Regions from separate parts of the Gordonia sp. McavH-238-E genome, predicted to be linked through region 1. Evidence: riboswitches for the same ligand, from Rfam matches in the RefSeq annotation. Region 1 holds a riboswitch; each other region holds the start of a gene.

Evidence for each region. A riboswitch is a leader RNA that binds a small molecule or an ion and turns the genes downstream of it on or off. The one in region 1 is predicted to bind cobalamin.
Region 2: linked by a shared signal. The riboswitch ahead of MHN80_RS06670 (CbtB-domain containing protein) and the one ahead of metE (5-methyltetrahydropteroyltriglutamate--homocysteine S-methyltransferase) in region 1 are both predicted to bind cobalamin.
Region 3: linked by a shared signal. The riboswitch ahead of MHN80_RS14330 (iron ABC transporter permease) and the one ahead of metE (5-methyltetrahydropteroyltriglutamate--homocysteine S-methyltransferase) in region 1 are both predicted to bind cobalamin.

The regions. Positions count from the first base shown of each region.
Region 1 is NZ_JAKRFE010000002.1:55,863-61,017, reverse strand. Features, by position in the region: gene metE (5-methyltetrahydropteroyltriglutamate--homocysteine S-methyltransferase) at 1-1,696, opposite strand, end outside; cobalamin riboswitch at 1,842-2,067, opposite strand; gene MHN80_RS02680 (iron chaperone) at 2,156-2,500, opposite strand; gene infA (translation initiation factor IF-1) at 2,750-2,971, shown strand; gene rpmJ (50S ribosomal protein L36) at 3,090-3,203, shown strand; gene rpsM (30S ribosomal protein S13) at 3,414-3,782, shown strand; gene rpsK (30S ribosomal protein S11) at 3,782-4,189, shown strand; gene rpsD (30S ribosomal protein S4) at 4,211-4,816, shown strand; gene MHN80_RS02650 (DNA-directed RNA polymerase subunit alpha) at 4,899-5,155, shown strand, end outside.
Region 2 is NZ_JAKRFE010000004.1:65,850-71,004, reverse strand. Features, by position in the region: gene MHN80_RS06675 (ATP-dependent helicase) at 1-1,601, opposite strand, end outside; cobalamin riboswitch at 1,663-1,799, shown strand; gene MHN80_RS06670 (CbtB-domain containing protein) at 1,875-2,111, shown strand; gene MHN80_RS06665 (CbtA family protein) at 2,153-2,983, shown strand; gene MHN80_RS06660 (histidine phosphatase family protein) at 3,003-3,494, shown strand; gene MHN80_RS06655 (acyl-CoA dehydrogenase family protein) at 3,611-4,837, shown strand; gene MHN80_RS06650 (diacylglycerol kinase family protein) at 4,858-5,155, opposite strand, start outside.
Region 3 is NZ_JAKRFE010000008.1:223,751-228,905, reverse strand. Features, by position in the region: gene MHN80_RS14350 (D-isomer specific 2-hydroxyacid dehydrogenase family protein) at 1-571, shown strand, start outside; gene MHN80_RS14345 (SDR family oxidoreductase) at 647-1,438, shown strand; gene MHN80_RS14340 (hypothetical protein) at 1,439-2,131, opposite strand; gene MHN80_RS14335 (YdeI family protein) at 2,177-2,749, shown strand; cobalamin riboswitch at 2,897-3,047, shown strand; gene MHN80_RS14330 (iron ABC transporter permease) at 3,071-4,156, shown strand; gene MHN80_RS14325 (ABC transporter ATP-binding protein) at 4,153-5,004, shown strand; gene MHN80_RS14320 (ABC transporter substrate-binding protein) at 5,001-5,155, shown strand, end outside.

The DNA.
Region 1 (5,155 bases):
TGACCGGACCGGTCAGCATGCCTTTGACGGGCTTGCTGGTCAGCGTCTGGGCGTATGTGATCCAGTCGACGGTCATCGGCCCGGTACGAGAGACATCGCCGTACAGGATCGGCGGACGCACGCAACGCGAACCGTAGGACTGCACCCAGCCGTTGGCCGTGGCGAAGTATCCCTCGAACTGCTCGGCGAAATACTGCACCATGTCGTTGCGCTCGGGTTCCCCGTGCACGAGGACGTCGAGGCCGATGGATTCCTGCAACGCGACGACGTCGGCGATCTCCGCCTTCATCCGGTTCTCGTACTCGGCGCGATCGATCTCCCCCGACCGGAGCGCGGCCCGCGCCAGGCGGATGGCGGAGGTCTGCGGGTAGGAGCCGATCGTGGTGGTCGGCAACGGAGGCAACCCCAAGCGATTCAGTTGAGCGGTGAGTCGTTGCTCGGCGGGGCCCCGCTGGGCATCGGCATCGGTGATCGCATCCAGTCGTGCACGGACCTCGGCGTTGTGCAGGCGGGGATCGGTGGCCCGGGTGGCCAACGCCATCGTGCTCTCCGAGAACGCAGCGGCCTGGGCGGCGCGTCCCTCACGCAACGCCGATGACAGCACCGCGACCTCGCGGAACTTTTCGGCGGCGAACGCGAGCCAACCCCGAAGGTTGGTGTCGAGTTCGTCCTCCGCCTCCACTGTGTAGGGCACGTGCAGCGTGGAGCACGACGTCGACACGGCGACCGAGCGGGCGGACCCGAGCACGGTGGCCAGAGTCGCCGCGGCCTGGTCCAGGTCGGTGCGCCACACGTTGCGACCGTCCACGACGCCGGCGATCAGCAGCTTGTCCGCCATGCCCGGGGTGCCGGCCACGGTCTCCACCGAGCCCTCGACGAGGTCGACGGCGATGGCCTCGATCGGGGTCCGGGCCAGATACGCCAGGCGGTCGCCGGCATCGCCGAAGTAGGTTGCCACCGCGATGGCGGGACGCTGCTCGACCGAACCCAGGGCGTTGTACACGGCTTCGGCGCGGGGACCCAGGTCGGTGTCTGCATCGGTGACCAGGACGGGCTCGTCGAACTGAACCCACTCGACGCCGGCCTCGGCCAGTTGCGTCAGCAGATCGCGGTACAGCGGGACCAGCTCACCCAGGCGATCGAGTGGCGCACCCGCTCCGTCGATCGCCTTGGACAGGGCCAGGAAGGTGACCGGCCCGACGACGACCGGACGGGCCGGTATCCCGAGTTCCCTGGCCTCGGTGACCTCGGCCAGGACCTTCTCGGGCTTGAGCGCGAACGTGGTGCTCGGCCCGATCTCGGGGACCAGGTAGTGGTAATTGGTGTCGAACCATTTGGTCATCTCGAGTGGGGTCACCTCGGCGGTTCCGCGGGCCGCCGCGAAGTAGCGATCGAGCGGATCGTCGATCTCGGCGAACCTCGGCGGCAGTGCGTCGACGAGGACCGTGGTGTCGAGCACCTGGTCGTAGTACGAGAACGTGTTGACCGGGACGGAGTCGTGGCCGGCCTCGGTGAGCTCGGCCCACTGCTCGCTGCGTAGGCGCTGCGCGACGGTGGCGAGCTCGGTCCGGTCGATGCGGCCGGACCAATAGCTTTCGACGGCCCTCTTCAGTTCGCGCCGGGGGCCGATGCGTGCGGTGCCGAGGACGGTGGTGGTGAACGGTGCCGCGGAGCTGCGGCGGACGGTGTCGGACATGGACGTCGACTTCTCCTACTGACGGTGGATGGTTCACCGCCCAGCAGGGGAGATCGATCGGACCCACGTCACGCCCGGCAGAGGGCGCGCGACGATCGCCGGTTCGACCTGCGCCCAATCCTCGAGGCGGCGAGCCACCGGACGCGGCGCGTCCGGTACACCTGGCAGGTCTTCGGGCTCACCGTCGCTCTCGATCGAGATCCCTCTGATCGAAGTTCCTACTGACCGTCGCTTCCCAAGCCGGAGCTCAGTGCTGATGACGGTGGTCGTTACGGCATACCGCTGCGGGGACAGCTCCGGATTCGAACCGGATTCCCTCTCGTCCGCCGGCGGGATGCCGGCGACTCGACGCCGCGGACGGAGAGCTGACACGACCTCCGACGCGGCGAACCACATGCGTCATCGACCCTAGCCCAGCAAAGTCGACCCGCTGAACACTGGTAGTTCGACGTCGGGCGGTCAGCCGTCGATCTGATCGCGCCGAAACGACATCATCGCGCGGATCGCATCGTCGGAAGGAGGAGTCCCCGGCTGGAACCGAACGGTGCCCTTCTCCACGTCGAAACCGTCGAGGAACGGCCGCCCGGCGTCGACCGCCTCCGGGCTGAACGGGTACAGACCGATGTGCTTCTTGGTCCGCATCACCGAGAGGAGCGGGCTCCCGCGATATGTCAGGGCCGGCATGCCGTAGCCCTTGCCTTGAGCGGTGTCGGGGACCGCGGTGCGGGCGACGTCATAGATGCGTCCGACCACCTCGCGGTCGGCGGGGTCGAGTCCGTCGAGATAGTCGTCGACAGTGCCCATCCGGTGCGGCCTCTCTCCGTGGCGCTGAGCACGCATTTGGCCTGGCCTGCTCGTTCGCGTAACATTGATCGTCGGTGCGCATCGCGTGCCGGGCATCAGCGTGTCAGCACGTGGGCCCGGTCGGCGCACACCGGGTGCAGGTCCTCGCGGACCGGTGCCCACACCCTAACGGACAAACACTGATTCAACCCGGCCGATGCGCCGCGGCATCACCCGGATGTCGTGGTCACGGCCAGGATCGCGGAGGACATGGCGAAGAAAGACGGGGCCATCGAGGTCGAGGGTCGAGTGATCGAACCCCTGCCCAATGCGATGTTTCGTATTGAGCTGGAGAACGGACACAAGGTTCTCGCCCACATCAGCGGCAAGATGCGGCAGCACTACATCCGCATCCTGCCCGAGGATCGGGTCGTCGTGGAACTCTCGCCCTACGACCTGGCTCGTGGGCGAATCGTGTACCGCTACAAGTGAGACTTTCCCGGCGATGCCGGGGACAGACTTCCCGGACATCCGTTCGGGAGGAGACCGACACCCACGTGCACGGCCGCTTTCGGCGTGCGCGCGGGCGAGCCGAGCAGGAGAGATTGACGTGAAGGTTCAGCCGAGCGTCAAGCCGATCTGCGAGAAGTGCAAGGTGATCCGCCGCAACGGTCGGGTCATGGTGATCTGCGAGAACCTGCGTCACAAGCAGCGTCAGGGCTGATCACGCGCACCCTCCGGGTCGCTTGAGTCAGAACAACTGAAGACCGACAACTGAACACACAAGGACCTCCCAACACCAGCGGCGACAGACGCGTCACCGCCTACCTCCGGATCAGAGGCCGGAGCCCACGAGGCCGGACACACGGTTCGGCACCAGCTCGCGGGACGGACTGGGAGCAGACCTCTGAGAATCGAAAAGGAAATCCGCCACATGGCACGTGTTGCTGGTGTGGATCTCCCCCGCGAGAAGCGGCTGGAGATCGCACTGACCTACATCTATGGAGTTGGGCGTACCACCTCCAAGGAGATCCTCGAGGGAACGGGCCTGAGCCCCGACCTGCGAGCCAAGGATCTCACCGACGCAGACGTCTCGAAGCTGCGTGAGTACATCGAAGCCTCGGTGAAGGTCGAGGGTGACCTGCGTCGCGAGGTGCAGGCCGACATCCGTCGCAAGATCGAGATCGGCTGCTACCAGGGTCTGCGCCACCGTCGTGGCCTGCCTGTGCGCGGACAGCGCACCAAGACCAATGCCCGCACTCGCAAGGGCCCGAAGAAGACCATCGCCGGGAAGAAGAAGTAATGCCTCCGAAGTCACGTAGCGCAGGCCCCAAGAAGGGCACCCGCCGTCGCGATAAGAAGAACGTCCCGCACGGCCACGCGCACATCAAGTCGACGTTCAACAACACCATCGTGTCGATCAGCGACCCCAGCGGCAACATCATCAGCTGGGCATCGTCGGGCCACGTCGGTTTCAAGGGTTCGCGCAAGAGCACCCCGTTCGCGGCTCAGCTCGCGGCCGAGAATGCTGCGCGCAAGGCCCAGGAACACGGCGTCAAGAAGGTCGACGTCTTCGTCAAGGGACCGGGCTCGGGTCGCGAGACCGCCATCCGCTCCCTGCAGGCAGCCGGCCTCGAGGTCGGCACCATCTCCGATGTGACCCCGCAGCCGCACAACGGTTGCCGTCCGCCCAAGCGGCGCCGGGTCTAGCGGGAAAGGAAGAGATAAGACATGGCTCGTTATACCGGCCCCGCAACAAAGAAGTCCCGTCGTCTCCGCGTCGACCTCATCGGTGGAGACGCAGCGTTCGAGCGTCGCCCCTACCCGCCCGGCCAGCACGGCCGTTCGCGGATCAAGGAGAGCGAGTACCTGCTCCAGCTGCAGGAGAAGCAGAAGGCGCGCTTCACCTACGGCGTCATGGAGAAGCAGTTCCGCCGCTACTTCGAAGAGGCGAACCGTCGCACCGGCAAGACCGGTGACGAACTGCTGAAGCTGCTCGAGACCCGTCTCGACAACGTCGTGTACCGCTCGGGCATCGCCCGGACCCGTCGCCAGGCCCGCCAGCTGGTCAGCCACGGCCACTTCACCGTCAACGGTGTGAAGGTCGACGTGCCCAGCTACCGCGTCAGCCAGTACGACATCATCGACGTCCGCCCGAAGTCGCTGCAGACCGTCCCGTTCCAGATCGCCAAGGAGCTCGTCGGCGATCGTCCGGTCCCGGGTTGGCTCCAGGTCGTGCCGTCGACCCTGCGCATCCTCGTGCACAGCGTGCCCGAGCGTGCTCAGATCGACGTCCCGCTCACCGAGCAGCTCATCGTCGAGTTCTACTCGAAGTAGGACACACCGCCCGACAGCAGCAGCTGTTCGGTTCACCCTCGAGGCCGTCATATAGCGGTCGGCCAAAGGAGATATCCAAGAAATGCTCATCTCACAGCGACCCACCCTCACCGAGGAAGTCCTCGCCGAGGACCGTTCGAAGTTCGTCATCGAGCCGCTCGAGCCGGGCTTCGGTTACACCCTCGGCAACTCGCTGCGTCGTACCCTGCTCAGCTCGATCCCGGGTGCTGCCATCACCAGCATTCGTATCGACGGCGTGCTCCACGAGTTCACCACCGTGGCCGGGGTCAAGGAAGACGTCACCGACATCATCCTGAACCTCAAGGGCCTCGTGGTCAG
Region 2 (5,155 bases), on a different contig from region 1:
TGCGCTCCGCGCCGGCCGGTGATCACCCCGGCGTCGCGGTCCCAGTTCACCCGCGGGCGCAGTTCGGCGAACTCGTCCGACGGAAAACGACCCGCGATCAGGTCGAGGGTCGCGTCGAAGACGCCCCGGCCCAGTTCGCGATAGGGCGCCGCGCGGCGAATCACCTCGTACCAGTGGTCGACCTCGAGGTCGTCGACCGCGGCGGCCGCGATGGTCTGCTGGGCGAGGATGTCGAGGGGATTCTGCGGGACCTTGATCTCCTCGATCGCCCCGTCGAGCATGCGGCTCACCGTCACGGTGCAGTGCAGGAGATCGGTGCGGTGCTTCGGGTACAGGATGCCCTGGCTGATCTCGCCGACCTGGTGGCCGGCGCGGCCGATGCGCTGCAGCCCGCTGGCCACCGACGGCGGGGACTCCACCTGGATCACGAGGTCGACCGCGCCCATGTCGATGCCGAGTTCGAGGGAGCTGGTCGCGACGACGCAGGACAGGCGCCCGGCCTTCAGGTCGTCCTCGATCTGGGCGCGCTGCTCCTTGCTGACCGAGCCGTGATGCGCGCGGGCCAGGACGGGTTCGGCGCCCGAGCTCGCGCCGCTGCCCATGACGAACGCGGGGGCGCCGCCGGCGACCGACGGATTGCCGGTCGGTTCGGCCGGCTGCCCGTGGCGTTCGGCGTGGATCTCGTTGAGCCGGGCGGTGAGTTTCTCGGCGAGGCGCCGGGAGTTGGCGAACACGATCGTCGCCCGGTTGGCCTCGATCTGGTCGACGATCGAGGCCTCGACGTACGGCCACAGCGACCCGGCGGTCGGGGAGAACGCGTCGTCGAGTGCGGCGGGGTCGGCATCGGACACCGGGGGTGGGATGTTGGCCATGTCCTCGACCGGAACATCGACGCGGAGGTCGAACGTCTTGTCGGCCTTGGGCTTGACCACCTGACACGGCGCGGCGCCGGACAGGAACCCCGCCACCACCTCCGGCGGCCGGACGGTCGCCGACAACCCGATCCGCTGCGCGGGCTTCTCGAGCAGCTCGTCGAGTCGTTCGAGGGTCAGCGCGAGGTGCGTACCGCGCTTGGTGGCGGCGACCGCGTGCACCTCGTCGACGATGACGGCCTGGACGCCGGTGAGGCTCTCTCGCGCGGCCGACGTGAGCATCAGATACAGCGACTCCGGCGTCGTGATCAGGATGTCGGGCGGTGTCTTGACCAGTGCGCGGCGGTCCGCGGCGGAGGTGTCACCGGACCGGACGCCGACGGTGATGTTCGGTTCGGGCAGGTTGAGCTCCTGAGCCGCCCGCGTGATGCCGGTCAGCGGGGCCCGCAGGTTGCGTTCGACGTCGACGGCCAATGCCTTGAGCGGCGAGATGTAGAGGACCTTGGTGCCGGCGGGCCGCGAGTCCGGGTCGGCGGCGAGGCGGTCGAGGGCCCACAGGAACGCGGCGAGGGTCTTGCCCGATCCGGTGGGGGCGATGACCAAGGTGTGCGAGCCGTCGGCGATCGACGTCCACGCACCCTTCTGCGCGGCGGTGGGAGCGGTGAAGGCGCCGGAGAACCACCGTCGGGTGGGGGCGGTGAAGCGGTCGAGCACCGAAGCGCGGGGCATCTCTCCACTATGTCTCACGCGTACGACAGAGCGCGGTATAGAGTCATCCCACGCCTGTGCGGGGAATCCGGTGAGAGTCCGGAACGGTCGCGCCACTGTGAACGCTGCCCATATCGACACCGTAGATATGTCGACGCGGTCGACGTGTCGACATATCGACGCGGTCGATGGTGACGGGGTGACGTGAGTCAGGATGCCGTGCCGGCGCGTAGCAGTCCTCCGGACTGCTACACCACGACATCTCCGACGCGAGATCGGCGAAAGGACCCCACCATGACAGCTCCCCGCACTGTTGCAGCCGTACAGGCCGCCCCGGCCCGTGCCCTGCCCGTACCGAACCTGTCGGTCGCGAGTGCAGCCCTCTGGCTCAGCCTGACCGTGCTCCTGGCGGGTCTCGCCTACTACTTCCTCGGGTACGACCAGGGCGTCGTGTCCGTCTTCGGCTCCGACACCCACGTCCACGAGTTCGTGCACGACGCACGCCACTTCCTCGGCTTCCCCTGCCACTGAGCCGGCCTGACCGGCCGTATCCCACAGGAAGCCAAGTACATATGGAGAAGAAATTCATCGGCGCCGGCCTGCTCGCAGGTCTGATCGCCGGAATCGTCTCGTTCGTGTTCGCCCGGTTCTACCTCGAACCGGTCGTCGCCAAGGCCATCGACTACGAAGGCGCCCGTTCGGAGGCCGAGGAGGCACTGGCCCACGCCGCCGAACCGGGTGGCCACACGCACGGTGAGGGCGGCGAGCTGTTCACGCGGGCCATGCAGGAGAACCTCGGCGCCGGTGTCGGCAACGTCGTGTTCGCGGTGTGCATGGGTGCGTTCTTCGCGGTGGCGTTCACGGTGCTCTGGAGTCATCTCGGCAGTCGCCATCCGGCGACCGACCCGCGCGCGGTCGCGGGTGTGCTCGGCGCGATCGGTTTCGTCGCCGTGTTCGCCGTTCCGTTCTTCGCCTACCCGGCGAATCCGCCCGCCGTCGGCGACGACGACACCATCGGCGAGAGGACCGGAGCCTTCCTCACCATCAGTGTGGCGTCGGTGATCCTGGCCATCGCGGCCGTGGTCCTGGCGTTGTGGCTGCGTCCGCGGATCGGCGGATTCGTCTCGGCCGTCGCCGCTGTCGCGGCCTACCTGGCCGGCATCGCGATCGTGCTCGCGTTCCTGCCGTCCTTCAGCGAGGTCCCCGAGCCGGTTCGCAACGACGCGGGTCAGATCGTGTTCCCGGGCTTCCCCGGTGACGTGATCGGGGACTTCCGGGTCTACGCCATCGCCAACCAGGTGATCCTGTGGACGGTTCTCACCGTGGTGTTCGCCCTGCTGCTGGGGGCGATGGCGCGCTCGCGTACCGCCGACCGCGCCCCGGCGGTCGCCGCCCAGCACTGAGGCGGCGATCGTTTCGCGCATGCAGATCATCACCGCCGGTCGCACCGGCCCCAATCGGTCGGTGCGATTCGGCGGTGATCCGGTTCTGGACGAGCGGGGCCGCCGGGACGTGCTCCGCCTGGCCGCGACTTCCGCGCGCACGATCGACAGTTGCGGTCCGGAGATCGCGACCCGGGAGACCGCCGAACTCCTGGGTGCCTCCGACGCCCTCGTCGACGACGCCCTGCGAACGCTGGACGTCGGAACGTGGGCCGGGCGGACTCCGGAGGAGATCGATCCCGCCGATCTCGGCGCATGGTTCGCCGATCCCGGTGCCCGGCCACACGGGGGTGAGAGTGTCGAGGATTTCGTCGGCCGAGTCCACGCCTGGCGCGTCGGGCACTCCGGGCTCGCCGACCGTTGTGTGGTGGTGGCGATGCCGGTTGCCCAAGCCCTGCTGTGCCCGGACGCAGAGCGGTTCTTCGCCCACGAGGTCCGCCCCGCGACCATCTACACCTGCGCGAACACCTGATAGGAACAGATTCGCGACGGCGTACCTAGACATCGGCAGTGACTCCTGACACAGTTGGGGACGACGAAACTGAAACATGTTCGCCCCCGGGCGGACACCGGTCTGGGAGTGTGACGATGTTCGAGTGGTCCGATGAAGATCTGATGGTTCGGGACGCCTTGCGGGCGTTCATCGACAAGGAGATCCGGCCCCATCTCGACGAACTCGAGTCCGGCGTCCTGCCGCCGTACGACATCACCCGCAAGCTGTTGTCGAGCTTCGGTGTCGATGCCATGGCCAAGGATGCGCTCGAGAAAGAACTCGAGGCAGAAGCCAAGGGGGAGAAGAAGAAGTCCTCCGGCGACGGCGGCGGCATGGGTGGCTCGATGTTCATGATGGTCAACATCGAACTCGCGGGTGTGTGTCTGGGCCTCGTCGCGTCGCTGGGTGTGAGCATGGGGTTGACCGCCTCGACCATCCGCGGCAAGGGCACGCTGGCGCAGAAGAAGCGGTGGCTGCCCGAGCTGGTGACCATGGAGAAGGTCGGCGCCTGGGCGATCACCGAACCCGACTCCGGGTCGGATGCGCTCGGCGGCATGAAGACCACGGTTCGTCGTGACGGTGACGACTACATCCTGAACGGGCAGAAGACCTTCATCACGAATGGCCCCTACGCCGACACCATCGTCGTGTTCGCCAAGCTCGACGACGGCAGCGGAACGCCGATGCGCGACCGCAAGGTGCTGTCGTTCGTGCTGGACAAGGGTATGCCGGGGCTCACCCAGGGCAAGCCGTTCAAGAAGATGGGCATGATGAGTTCGCCGACCGGTGAGCTCTTCTTCGACAGCGTCCGCGTCGGCAAGGACCGTCTCCTCGGTGAGACCGAGGACACCGGCGCCGATTCGCGTGGATCCGAGGGCGCCAAGGCCGGTTTCACCGCGGAGCGCGTCGGGATCGCCGCCCTGTCGCTGGGCATCATCAACGAGGCGCAACGGCTGTCGATCGATTACGCGAAGAACCGCAAGCTGTGGGGTCAGGAGATCGCCCAGTTCCAGCTCATCCAGCTGAAGCTGGCCGAGATGGAGGTGGCGCGGATCAATGTCCAGAACATGCTCTTCAGCGCCATCGAACGCGGCAAGGCGGGTAAACCGCTCAGCCTGTCCGAGGCGTCGGCGATGAAGCTCTACTCGTCGAAGGCGGCCACCGACGTCGCCATGGAGGCGGTGCAGCTGTTCGGCGGCAACGGTTACATGGCCGAGTACCGCGTGGAACAGCTTGCGCGCGATGCCAAGTCGCTCATGATCTACGCGGGGAGCAACGAGATCCAGGTGACCCACGTCGCCAAGGGGCTGCTTCGCGGCTGAGGTACACGCTCCAGCTGTGGTCAGGCGGCGCGGTGGGGACGCCACGCCAGGTACCACAGCTGGAGCCAGTCCAGTTGCGGTGGCGCGATCCGGGTCTCGGGTCGGTGCCGTGGCACGCGGACGCGCAGCGCACCGGGCGTGATCGTGCACCGCACCGGCGTCGTGAGCTGGAGCGACTCGCCATCGACCCCGACGGGGATGACCTCGGCGTCGGCGTCGACGGTCACCTCGGTGGCGGTCCGCTGGACGAGCCCCTGATCGTGCGTACGCCGCAGGAGTCCGACGGCCTGCCGGGTGTCGGACACCGAGACGGTGACG
Region 3 (5,155 bases), on a different contig from region 1:
ACGGATCGACACCGCGGTCCGGTCGCTGCACGGCGCCACCGTCGCCATCGTCGGTGCCGGCGGGATCGGTGCCTCCCTCGCCCCACGTCTCCGGGCGTGCGGTGCCCGCGTCGTCGCGGTGAACCGATCGGGCCGCGACGTGCCCGGTGCGCACGAGATCCGACGGTCCGACGAGTTGGACGAGCTGTGGGGAACCATCGACCACGTGGTGCTGGCGGCGCCGGCGACGCCCGAGACCCGGCACATGATCAACGCCGAGAGCCTCGCGGCGCTGCCCGACCATGCGTGGGTGGTCAACATCGCGCGCGGCCCGCTCGTCGACGAGGAAGCTCTGTACCGGGCGCTGGCCGACGGCCAGATCGCGGGCGCGGCCCTCGACGTGACCGATCCGGAACCGCCCGCCGACGACCATCCGCTCTGGTCCCTGCCGAACGTGATCATCACCCCGCATGTCGCCAACCCGGCGTCGGGACTGACGCGCGAGCTCGCACCGTGGGTCGCCGAGAACCTCCGCAGGTTCGCCGCGGGTGAGGAACTGCTCTCCGTGGTGACCGCCGGCCGCGACTACTGAAGTCACGACCTGCTGATTCCGGCTGATTTCTAGAACACGTTCTCGTTTTCGGTCCCGGCGTGGCATGGTCGACGGGTGATTCTCGACAGATTCCGGATAGACGACCAGGTGGCCATCGTGACCGGCGCGAGCCGGGGGCTCGGGGCGGCGATCGCGGTCGCCTTCGCCGAGGCCGGCGGCGACGTGGTGATCGCGGCTCGCAGTGAATCCGACCTCGAGCAGGTCGCCGAACGGGTCCGCGCGGCGGGCCGACGCGCGCGCACCGTGGCCGTGGACCTCGGCGACCCCGATGCCGCGGCGGCGCTCGCGCAGACCGCGGTCGACGAGTTCGGGCGGCTCGACACCGTGGTGAACAACGTCGGCGGGGCGATGCCCCGGCCTCTGTTCGACACCAGCCCCAAGCACCTGCGAGATGCCTTCGACTTCAATGTCGGTAACGCGCACGCATTGGTCGTCGCCGGTTCCAAGCAGATCCTCGCGACCAGCGGCCGGGGTTCGATCATCAACATCACGTCGGCGGTGGGCCGCCTGCCGGGACGTGCCTACGCCGCCTACGGCACCGCGAAAGCTGCTCTCGCGCATTACACGCGCATCGCGGCGATGGATCTGAATCCGAAGATCCGGGTCAACGGCATCGCACCGGGCGCCATCCTGACATCGGCGCTGGAGATCGTCGCGGGCGACGACGGAATGCGTACCGCAGTCGAGACATCGACTCCGCTGCACCGACTCGGCGACCCGGAGGACATCGCCGCGGCCGCCCTCTACCTGGCGTCCCCGGCCGGCGCGTACGTCACCGGCAAGATCCTCGAGGTCGACGGCGGGATCATCTCGCCGAACCTGGACCTGCCCATCCCGGACCTCTGATCACTCCGAGCCGCGCTCGAGGGCGCCGGCGATCTGCCGTTCGAGCTGCGCCGCGGCCACCTGCGGAACGTCGATGATGCCCTCGAGTTCGGCCCGGGCCTTCTTGTAGGCCGCCTGCCGCTCTGCGGGTGTGGCCGCGGAGTCGGCGGCCACGCCGATCAGCTTGCGTGCCCGGTCCAGGGCTTCGCGTTCGACGGGTGAGAAGTCGGTTTGCCTGCGCCGCCGGGACTCTCGTTCGGCTGCGTCGAATGCCGCGGCGTATTCGCCCACAGCGTCGCGGTACTCGGCGAAGTCTGCCGGGGACATCGAATCAGGCAGCGGCGCCTTGGCGCCCGGCTCGGGTCGCAGATCGTCGGCGCGGACCCGGGCGCGGTGGAACGCGAGGGTCAGCGGTTCTCGCATGTCGGTCATCATCGGGTACTCGATGAGCGTCGCGAGATCGAGCTCGTAACCGAACCACTTCTCGTTCAGCGAGTCGTGCTGGCGGAGGGTCCGGCGCACCTGGTCGGCCGACGTCGTCGTGAGTTTGAGCTGCTCGGTCTGCGCGTTCGCCTTGATCCGGGCGAGCTCGATCTTGTCCTTGCGCCGCTTCTCGTTGTACTTCCCGATCGACCCCGCCCACCCGCCGACGACAGCGCCGATGGGGAAGATCAGCCACCAGTTGTCCGTCGCGAAGCTGACGATCTCGTTCACGGCTCAACTGTACCGAGACGAGGCCCGGCTGATTAGGGTGAACGCATGGCCGACCCCGATGCGCCGAAGCTCGCCGTGGACACGATCGAGGCATGGCGAGAGTGGTTGCGGGACAACCACGACTCATCCGGCGGCGTGTGGCTGGTGTTCTGGCGCAAGGGATCGGGCCGGGAACCGATCGACTACGACGAGTGCGTTCGCGAGGCGCTGTGCTGGGGCTGGATCGACGGCCACACCCGCGTCATCGACGACCGCCGCCGCGGCATGTGGTTCACCCGGCGCGGACGCAACAGCGGATGGTCGGCGTCGAACAAGGCGCGTGTCGCCGACCTCGCGGCCGCCGGTCGGATTCAGCCCGCCGGCCAGGCCGTGATCGACGACGCCCAGGCCCGCGGCCTCTGGACCATGTTCGACGACGCCGAGGCGCTGATCGAGTCCCCCGAACTCGCCGCCGCGCTCGACGCCGACCCCGTCGCGCGCGCCAACTGGGATACGTTCCCGCCGAGCGCCCGCAAATTCGGGTTGTCGCAGCTGGCCATGGCGAAGCGACCGGAGACCAAGACGAAACGCATCGCCGGCCTCGTCGAGCGGGCGGCGCGCAACGAGCGGCCGGCCTGACCCTTCGTGACACGCCCTCCGCAGGCTCCGGGCGCTCCTCCGACGCAGGGAGCGGTGGGTGTGTGGTTCTTTCGGATCAGGCAGCGGAGGTGACGCGTCCTCCGCAGGCTCCGGGCGTTGTCGCCAGCGTCGTCGGGGCGCGGTGTCGGAGACTGTCGGGTATGTCGTACTCTCGTCGCATCGAGATCCCTGGGAAGCCGGTTCGACTCCGGCGCGGTCCCGCCACTGTGAACTCGGCGCGTCGATGACCTCGACGCACTGACTCAGCCAGATACCAGCCTCGATGCTGCTTGTCACGCCACGAGGATGGACCGACGACACATGACGATCGATGGTGCCCGCAGGGCGCCGGTACTGCCGCGCACGCACAGACGCACGAGACGACGCCGTCCCGTGGTCGTGGTTCTCGTCGTGCTCGGGTTGGCCCTGGCCGCTGGGTTTCTCGCCCTGTGTTCGGGCGCCGAAGTGTTGCCCGTGTCCACGGTCGTCGACGTGATCGCCTCACGGTTCGGTGGGCCTGCCGTCACGCGCACCCAGCTTGCGATCGTCTGGGACATCCGGATGCCGCGAATTCTGCTCGGTCTGGTGGTCGGCGCGGGCCTCGCCGTCGCGGGGGTGCTGGTCCAGACGCTGGTCCGCAATGCGCTGGCCGACCCGCACCTTCTCGGCGTCTCGTCTGGTGCGGCAGTCGGGGCGACATCGGTGATCACCACCGGGTTCCTCGCCGGCTTCGGGTTGTGGTCGCTGAGTCTCGGAGCGATGGCAGGCGCATTGGGAGCCGCGCTGCTCGTCTTCGCGATCACCATGAGCCAGGGTGGTATCACTCCGCTCCGGTTGGTGCTGACCGGAACCGTTGCCGCATCAGCGCTGTCCGCCATCGCCAGCTTCCTCGTGCTGCGCACCAACGATTCGCAGGCGGCTCAATCGGTCCTGTTCTGGTTGCTCGGCAGCCTCGCCGGCGCATCATGGAGCAAGCTGCTGCTGCCGGTTTCGGTCGTCCTGATCTGTACCGCCGTCGCTTTCGCACTCCACGGGTGGCTCGACGCCCTGTCCGCCGGGCCCGATGTCGCCGTGGCGGTCGGGGTGAGGGTCCCGCTGCTGCGAAACCTGCTGTTCGGCCTGCTCGCGGTGATGGTCGGCACGATGGTCGCGGTGTCCGGGGCCATCGCCTTCGTGGGCCTGGTGATCCCGCACATCGCACGCATCCTCGTCGGTTCCCGACACCGCTGGGTCCTGCCCACCGCCGCCCTGATCGGCGCGGTCTTTCTGGTTCTCGTGGATGTGATCGCGCGAATCGCATTGCGGCCAGTCGAGATCCCGCTCAGCGTGGTCACCGGGGTCATAGGTGCGCCGCTGTTCCTGTTCATCCTCGGGCGGCGCCGCTACCAGTTCGGTTCCTCAGCATGAGCCGCCCACCGGTCGGGATCGTCGTATCCGGGATCGAGGTGTGGATCGACGGTCATGCTGTGCTGCAGGACATCTCGCTCGATGCGCCGGCCGGTGGCATCGTCGGTCTCGTCGGACCGAACGGCTCCGGCAAGTCGACCCTGCTCAGGTCGGTCGTCGGCTTGCTCCGACCCCGGCGAGGGACGATCACCGTCGACGGCCGGGCGACAGAGTCGATGAGCGTCCGCGAGCGAGCGAGGCAGATCGCGTTCGTGCCCCAAGAAGTCGACCTACCCGCCGACATGCTCGTACACGAATACGTCGCGTTGGGGCGGCTTCCCTATTCGTCGCCGTGGAGCATGGGCCGCTCCGGTGACCGGGCCGCGGTGGGACGCGCACTGCGATCGGTCGGCATGGCGGACCACGCGTATTCCGCTGTCGACCACCTCTCCGGTGGTGAACGACGCCGCGTCGCCCTCGCACGAGGACTCGCCCAGGACTGCGGCGTTCTGGTTCTCGACGAACCGACCAATCACCTCGACATCCGGCACCAGCTGGACCTTCTGGCGCTCGTGCGAACGTTGGGAACCACGGTCCTCGTGTCGCTTCACGACCTCGATCTGGCTGCTCGCCACTGTGATTCGGTGTACGTGCTCGAGGACGGACGAATACGGGCGCATGGCGACGCCGCCGCCGCGCTCGATCCCGCAATCGTCGCCGAGGTCTTCGGCGTCGCCGCCCACCGGATTCTCAACAGCGCGACCGGCCGAACACATCTGGTGTTCGAACCGACGCCGGGCTCGCCGCTGGAACCGGTCCACACCGACCATTCACCAACCGATTCGACACCGAAGATGGAGACACGATGACGAGCACCACCACCTGGCGATCCCGTGTGCCGTTCGCGACAGCCACGCTCGCCACGGCCCTCGTGCTGGCCGCTTGCAACGCCACGCCGCCGACCGACGAAGCGGCAGAACGAGAGTCGGAGACGCTGATCAACTGTGGCGCCGAGGTGGC